One region of the Shewanella sp. SM32 genome, then DNA from elsewhere that is predicted to be linked to it. Evidence: riboswitches for the same ligand, from Rfam matches in the RefSeq annotation. Region 1 holds a riboswitch; the other holds the start of a gene.
The links. A riboswitch is a leader RNA that binds a small molecule or an ion and turns the genes downstream of it on or off. The one in region 1 is predicted to bind thiamine pyrophosphate.

Region 1 (4,219 bases):
TTTATTATGGCGGGCTTTGCGACCCAATTTGGGATGTTGATTGAACCCATAGCTGAGAAATTTGCCGCTAATGTTAACGAAGTTGCATCAATCTTTTCATTGCTCAATGGTGGTGCACTCGCGGGGACGATTGCAGCATTTTTCTTTATTGAAAAAATGGGTATCAAAAGAATGACCTTGATAAGTTACAGTCTGGTTGCTCTTTCTGCTCTGGCTTTACATTTAACCGGTTCCCTACAAGTTGTGATGGTAGCAATGACCTTAATTGGTTTTTGTGGCGGTATCGGTTTATGTATTGCAGGTACGATTGTGGTGTCTGTGTGGCAAGAGAAATTACAAAGCACAATGTTAGTGGTGCAAGATGCGACGTTTAATATTGCAGGCGTTATTTTTCCATTGATAACGACTTATGCATTAACAAGTTCATTATCATGGAGTTATAGTTATTTAGCCGTGGGTTTAGTGGCGTTCGGTACAGTCATTATTACCTTGTTCACTCATTTCTCTATTTGCGAGCAATCTTCTACAACACAAGAGAAACAACAGTCTGAATGGAATCTCGGCATTATTAGTGGGGGTATTGGTTTATTCTTAGGAATGCTGGCTTTATATACTTTTTTAACTTGGGCACCTTTATTTGTAAAACAAAAATTTGATATCCCGTTTGAAGATGCCGGTAATATTATTACCCAGTATTGGTCCGCTGCGCTAATTGGGGCGTTAATTTCGACTGTGATTGTGACTCGTGTAAAAATTCACCATTTCTTAGTCGGTATTATTGCTTTAGCTATGGTGATCACCGCTGCCATTGTCAGTACCAATAATCTTAATTGGATAGCTTATTTAACCTATGGTTATGGTTTTGTATGTGCCGCGCTTTATAATGCATTTATTGCTTATGGCGTGTCTTTTGTAAAAAAAGCCAGCAGCAAAAATGTGTCATATATTCTTATTAGTGGAAGTGCAGGGGCGATGTTTAGCCCAGCCATCAGTTCTTTCTTTGAACGTATTATCGGATTACAAACAGTGATGTACGTGATTCCTTTGCTTTACGCAGCGATATTTATGCTATTGATCGTTTCAAGTCGGATGAAACCGGCTATGGAACAACACTCGCCATCGGTAAGTTAATTTACCTGTGCATCCATCCCACACTCGGTTGTTAAATTAAGTCGAGTGTGGGTTATGTTGAAAGCGGTTATATACCTGCTTCAACAAATTTCTTGAGTGCGTTGAGATCACAAATCCGAATGCTATCTTTTTTCCGCTCAATTAAGCCTCGTTCCTCAAGATTTTGTAGTGCCCGACGGTAGACTCGGTCGGTAGTGCCAAATCGTTCAGCCTCTAAATAGCGTTTACTAAAGCCATCTACGGGCAAGTCATTTAAGTATTCATGGTAAATATCAAATGCCACGTTATAACTGATGGGATAGAGCAGTCGCCGAGTAAAAATATCCACTGTGTCTTGGTAGTCAATCGCAATTGCACTAGCGAAAAATAGCGCGAGTTGAGGATGCTGACCGAGGCAATGTTGCAGTTTTTCAGCGTTAATCAACATGATTTCTAAGGGTTCACTGGTAATAATGTCTAGTTGACAGTGGTACTGGGTGAAGAACTCCATTTCGCCAAACAGCTGTGAATCACAATCAATAGTACCTAATTGAAAACACCGACCATTTCTCGCGGTATGGCCGAGTGATACGCGACCTTGCTTCACCAATACAAGTGATGCCATCGCTTCCCCCTGCGTCATGAGGTGAGCGCCTTTTTTGAGCATTTTTATTTCGCTGATACAGCTAAGTACAACCGCTTCAATAAGTGGATAGTCTTGCTCCCATCGCTGGCTATAACGTCCTTTCGATAAAGGTTTTAGCTGCATCGACTATGATCCTCTTACTGTGTTCGAAATTGCGACCTTCTATAGCATTATCATGATAGGCGGTCAAATGGACGAAAGGATTTAGGCGGCTACTAAAGATATTTTCATCATACGAACTGAAGGGCAGTGGTTTTCGCGACATTTAATTGAATCGCAGAGATAAGAGTGCCCACTTTTTATTTCCGTCATGTATACTAGGCGCCGCCAAGGGGTGTTTGTTGTGCATTAATGTTACTCTGATTTTAACGTTAACGGCTGTAAACTGAGATGTCATCTGACGAACCCTTAGAACCTGATCCGGCTAATACCGGCGTAGGAATGGGCCAATTAACAGCACACTTCTGAATCGCTTATTCGTTGCCGGATCTCAAACATTATATTTGAGGTCCTATGTCAAACCGTAAAACGTCAAACCATCAATCCCCATTTTCAACCGTATCGCCAAGCTTATTTTTAGCCCGAGCGCCGCTGGCATTTGCCATCGCCGCAGCGCTGAGCACCCCTGTTTTTGCACAAACCGACGCTATCGATAAACCCGATCCCAGCACTGAGATGGAAGTCATGGTGGTGACGGCGGATTTTCGCAGCTCAAGTTTAGAAAAAATGCCTTCAAGCATTACCGTTATCGACAGTCAAAAAATTCAAGATGAAAGTGCGCAACACTTTGAAGATCTGCTTAATTCTATCGCCAATTTTAACTGGTCAGGTGGAAGCTCTCGGCCGAAATATTTTCAAATTCGCGGTGTAGGGGAACAGGAACAATACCAAGGCGCACCTAATTCTTCCGTGGGTTACATCATAGATGATATCGATTTATCCGGTATTGGTATGGTGTCGAGCATGTACGATTTACAGCAGGTCGAAGTGCTTCGTGGACCGCAGGGGACGCGTTACGGCGCGAATGCTTTAGCGGGACTGATTTATCTGAAGAGTAACGATCCAACTGATGTGTTTGAGCATGGCGGCGAAGTGTCGTTAGGCGATGATGATTTGCGCACGTTTAGCGGTTTCAGTTCTGGCCCATTAACGGATTCTGGCAAGCTGCTTTATCGTGTGTCAATGCAGCAGCACCAGCAAAATGGTTACCACGATAACCTGTATTTAGACCGTGATGATACCAATGGCCGCGATGAATTCAGCGGCCGCGCTAAGCTGCGCTGGTATGCGACAGATGATTTGCAGTTTGATTTAACTGTGCTGCATGCCGATTTTGATAATGGCTATGATGTGTGGAGTTTAACCAATTCACCAACCCAGACAACATCGGATCAACCGGGTGTCGATAGCCAACGCACCACAGGCGCGGGTTTTAAAGCGACCTATTCCGGCGCCGAAAACTTCGAATTAACTTCGTTAACCTCTTTTGCGAATACCGATCACCATTACAGTTACGATGGCGATTGGGCTAACTCAGAATATTGGGCCTCTAAGCAATGCAATGATGACAATGGCAATCTGGCGCCGTGTCAATACGATTATTTTTGGGATAAAACGGGTCAGCGTAAAACCGCGTCGCAAGAGTTTCGCCTAAGTTCTACCGAGCAGGGCCGTATTTTTGCAGAGAGTACTGATTGGTTGCTTGGTGTGTATGCCATGAATCTGAAAGAAGATAACCAATTGTATTCTGAATACAATGCTTGGCCGGATGAAGTCTTAGACTCAGAGTATGAGGCGACAAACTATGCACTGTTTGGTCAGCTCGATACGGATTTGGGCTCAAATTATGCTTTATCTGTGGGTCTACGTTTAGAGCGTCGCAACAGCCATTACTCTGATACGAATAACGATAATTTCGACCCGAGCGAAACTATGTGGGGCGGTCATATTGCTGTGAGTAAAGTGCTGAACGACTCACACAATGCTTATGTCCGAGTCGCACGCGGTTACAAGGCGGGCGGTTTCAACATGACTTTGCCAGTCGAATTGAACGATAAAAAAGAGTTTAGTACTGAGACGCTCTATAACTATGAAATCGGCCTTAAATCCCATTGGTTAGCGGGACTTATCGATACTAATTTGGCGCTGTTCTATATGGACAGACAAGATCAACAGGTGGCTGCATCACAGCAAGATCCCGATAAACCACAGCGTTTTATCTTGTTCACTGAAAATGCAGGCAGTTCGAATAACTATGGCGCTGAGTTAGATGCAACCTGGTATGCCACGGATAATCTGCAAGTTTACTCAAGCTTAGGTTGGTTAGAAACGGCCTACGGTGACTATCAGTATCAGGACAAATATGGCACTGAGGTGGATTTAACTGGCCGCGATCTAGCCCATTCTCCACACGTTACCTACAGCCTTGGCGGGACTTATCGTGCCAATTCGGGTTGGTTTGCT
Region 2 (4,219 bases), on a different contig from region 1:
ATTGATATTGAATTAGAGTGTAATCGTTCCACGTTAAGCATCATTGAAATCAATGGATACTATACAAAACCTAAGGATGGATTTTGCCTTTTCAACATCAACCCAAGGCCGCGCCTTTATTGACAGCATCTCCTACAGCGATAGCGATTGGAGATGATGTCGATAGTGCTTTGCTGATTTCGGTCACATCGCCAGAAGGTGAGACTTTTATCGCCTTTGATCATCAGCTCGGTGAACTGGATGCTGCTCAAACGCCTGTTTTTACCACTGATACGGAGCCATTAGCGTTCAATAGCGATGCAGGTCATTCAGCCTCTAAGCATGACATCAAAGGCATAGCTCAAGATAAAACCCAAGATTTGGTACTGCAAGAAATCCATGCTGAACATCAAGATCAACATCAACATAAATTGGTTCCTGAGTCTGAATCCAAACCTGAACTGTCTGGGATGATACAAACTAGTGCTCAGGGATTGGGGACGGGATCCGTTTTACGTGCTCGTCAGCCATATTTCAAAGAATTAAGTCTGTTATTTTTTGTGGTCTTAGTGCATGCGTGTTTATTTTTACTTATCTGTATTTTGTGGCGCCCGCAGTTAAATCCCTTCGGATTGAAGGAAATAGAAAGTCGTGGCCCTAAAGTGGCAGCGATCAAGGCTTACTTTATTTATGCTCCCGCGGTAGAGAAAGCCGAAACCTCAGAGTCCGAAACTGAGATAAAGGCCGAGGATAAGACTGAAGCGACAAGTTCTGTTACGCCTACAATTGTTCCCACACCTCAAACTCAAGTGAAGCCTCTGCCAATACTTGAAAAGGTCATGCCTGAAACAATAGCACCCGAAAAGGCCGTCTCTGAAAAAGTAGAATCAGAAAAAGTGAACCCAGATACGGTTAAACCGAACATCACTCAATCGAGCCAATCTCAATCAAAGAAAACTCAATCAAAGAAAACTCAATCAATTGCCCCAAGTGATGAACAACCCACTGAAACGATGGCAATAAAACCAACGAATACGTTGGATACCTCAGAATTAAAGCCGCAGCTTGGCGCTAAGAGCTCGCCTGCAGCAGAAGGTGAGATCACAATAGCGACAAGCTCAAGCATGAGTTTATTCACGCAGCAATATTTTGAACGTCAGCGCGAGCAAGCGCTCGATGATCTCGTCATTGAACAGGCCGATAAGTTCACCCGGAAATCGAATATGAGTGAAATGAGCCCAGAGATGGAGGTGCTATTTGTCCCTAATGCCGATGATTTCGGTGACACAACGAGTCTAGATTTACCCTTAGACCCAAATCGTATTGTGCGTAAAGGGGATACTTGTTATCGCGTGGTACAAGTCGGCACTCAAGTTAATCCTAACGCCGAAAATTTAGGTTTTCCCATTAACTGCAGTGGCAAAAAAATCAATCAAGCTATTGATGATGCCATTCAATCTCGATTAAACAAAATGATGCTCAAACCCCATAAATAGTGACTTTCTTTTGTGATTTATTTTCATGCTAATTATATCTTTTTTAGTTTTATTTTATTTAATCAATTAAAAACAATTAATTATGAATCTTTATTTTGGATTGGTGGTTAAGGTTTTTAATTGCTTTTTTCCTTGTTTGTTGCTGCCGCTTCTGTCTATACTGCGCACTCATCTTGTCGGAGTGCCTCTTGGCTGAGACCGTTTATTCGGGATCCGTTGAACCTGATCAGGTTAAAACCTGCGAAGGAAACAAGCGTAATAACACATATTAAATCGCCAAAATAGACGGCTTGAACACCTGCTAACTCAGCAGTGTTTTAAGCCTTAATGTTTAGATTTAATCGTTATTGAGCAGGGTAACTCAATTTTTGAAGCCAGTGTTGGCCACAAAAGTTGATTGCCATGTCCAGCTATCAACAACTCAATTCTCCAGACAAGCAACTCCATTTTTTAACGTGAGATTGCTTATGTCCAGTTCAAACCCAAACCCAGCTGTAGCTGCTATTTCTAGAGAAAGCACATCGCTAGAAGTGACAGTGCCTAGTCAATCAACCGTGCCTAAGGCGCCGAGTCGCCGCGAAACCCGCGCGCAGGCCCAAGCCTTTATCGATACGTTAGCGCCGCTGCAACATCCTAATTCACAAAAGATTTACCTCGAAGGTTCCAGTGCCGATATTCGCGTTGGCATGCGGCAAATTCTGCAGACTGACACCCTGGTCGGCGGCACAGATGATGCGCCCATCATGGAAAAAAATCCGCCAATCCGCGTGTACGATTGCGCCGGACCTTATTCCGATCCTGAGGCCGACATCAATGTGCGTCTAGGCCTTGGTAAATTAAGACAAAACTGGATCCTAGCCCGCAACGACACAGAGCAATTATCCTGCGCGACCTCAGACTTTACCCAACAAAGACTCGCCGACGACGGTTTAGATCATCTGCGTTTTGAGGCAGGCTCGAGTGCCATTGTCCGCCCACGCAGAGCGCTGCAGGGCAAACGTGTCAGTCAATTACACTATGCCCGTCAAGGGATTATCACGCCAGAAATGGAATATGTGGCGATCCGCGAGAACATGGTACTTGCGCAAGTACAGGATGAAATCCTCAATCGTAAAGCCAAGGGCGAAGCCTTTGGTGCCTTAGTCGGCGAACCGATTACCGCCGAATTTGTCCGCGCCGAAGTTGCCCGTGGCCGCGCGATTATTCCGCTGAATATTAACCATCCCGAAGCCGAACCTATGATTATCGGGCGTAATTTTCTGGTGAAAGTGAACGCCAATATCGGTAACTCGGCGGTGACGTCTTCCATCGAGGAAGAAGTGGAAAAGCTCGTCTGGTCAACCCGTTGGGGTGCAGATACTGTCATGGATTTATCCACGGGTCGTTATATTCACGAAACCCGCGAGTGGATCATCCGTAATTCGCCAGTGCCCATCGGCACTGTGCCTATTTATCAAGCGCTGGAGAAAGTGAACGGCGTGGCAGAGGATTTAACCTGGGAAGTGTTCCGCGATACCTTGATTGAACAAGCGGAGCAAGGTGTTGATTATTTTACTATTCATGCTGGTGTACTGCTGCGTTATGTGCCGATGACGGCTAAACGTGTTACTGGGATCGTTTCCCGCGGCGGTTCAATCATGGCCAAATGGTGCCTGAGCCACCATAAGGAAAACTTCCTCTACAGCCATTTTCGTGAGATCTGTGAGCTTTGCGTCGCCTACGATGTATCCCTGTCTTTAGGTGATGGTATGCGTCCAGGCTCAATTGCCGACGCCAATGATGCCGCCCAGTTTGCAGAGCTTGAAACCTTAGGTGATCTAGTCAAAATCGCGTGGGAATACGACGTGCAAACCATTATCGAAGGACCGGGACATATCCCGATGCAGCTCATTAAAGAGAACATGGACAAGCAGTTAGTTCACTGCGACGAAGCGCCGTTTTACACCCTTGGCCCACAAATCACCGATATCGCACCTGGGTATGATCATTTCACCTCCGGCATAGGCGCGGCCATGATTGCTTGGTATGGCTGCGCTATGTTGTGTTATGTCACGCCAAAAGAACACTTAGGATTACCGAATAAACAAGATGTTAAGCAAGGTTTGATTGCTTATAAGATTGCTGCCCACGCCGCCGATGTGGCCAAAGGTCATCCGAGTGCGCAAATTCGTGACAATGCGCTGGCAAAGGCGCGGTTCGAATTCCGCTGGGAAGATCAATATAACTTAGGACTCGATCCTGAAACCGCGCGCGCTTACCACGATGAATCTTTACCGCAGGAATCCGCTAAAGTCGCGCATTTTTGCTCTATGTGCGGCCCTAAATTTTGTTCGATGAAAATCACCCAAGATGTGCGCGCCTATGCCGCTGGCTTAGAGGCGGCACAAGCGAAGGCGGATCAAGTTGAAGCGGCTGACCAAGCCATGCAAGTCACAGTCAAGACGCCGCAGGAGTTGGAAGCGGCAATGGCGCTAAAATCGGCACAATTTGCTGCTTCGGGCGCCGAGATCTATCACGTGAAAGACAAGCTTGTCGCCGAAGCAGAGGAAGCCTAATTATGTCGGGTATTCATGGGGGTAATTCGCCCATGAATACCGCTCGCCCCGCATTTGTTTGGACCATAGCCGGTTCAGACAGCGGCGGCGGTGCCGGTATTCAGGCGGACTTGGCGACAATTCAAGATTTGGGCTGTCACGGTTGCTGCGTGATCACCACAGTGACGGCGCAAAGCTCAGTAGCAGTCA

Region 2: it holds a riboswitch for thiamine pyrophosphate, as region 1 does, so the genes downstream of both, thiC (phosphomethylpyrimidine synthase ThiC) here and L5M10_RS12060 (TonB-dependent receptor) in region 1, are expected to answer to the same signal.

The regions. Positions count from the first base shown of each region.
Region 1 is NZ_JAKKRO010000025.1:40,485-44,703, forward strand. Features, by position in the region: gene tsgA (MFS transporter TsgA) at 1-1,131, shown strand, start outside; gene L5M10_RS12055 (Crp/Fnr family transcriptional regulator) at 1,199-1,879, opposite strand; TPP riboswitch at 2,077-2,215, shown strand; gene L5M10_RS12060 (TonB-dependent receptor) at 2,270-4,219, shown strand, end outside.
Region 2 is NZ_JAKKRO010000011.1:50,304-54,522, forward strand. Features, by position in the region: gene L5M10_RS06630 (hypothetical protein) at 84-1,475, shown strand; TPP riboswitch at 1,643-1,741, shown strand; gene thiC (phosphomethylpyrimidine synthase ThiC) at 1,943-4,030, shown strand; gene L5M10_RS06640 (bifunctional hydroxymethylpyrimidine kinase/phosphomethylpyrimidine kinase) at 4,033-4,219, shown strand, end outside.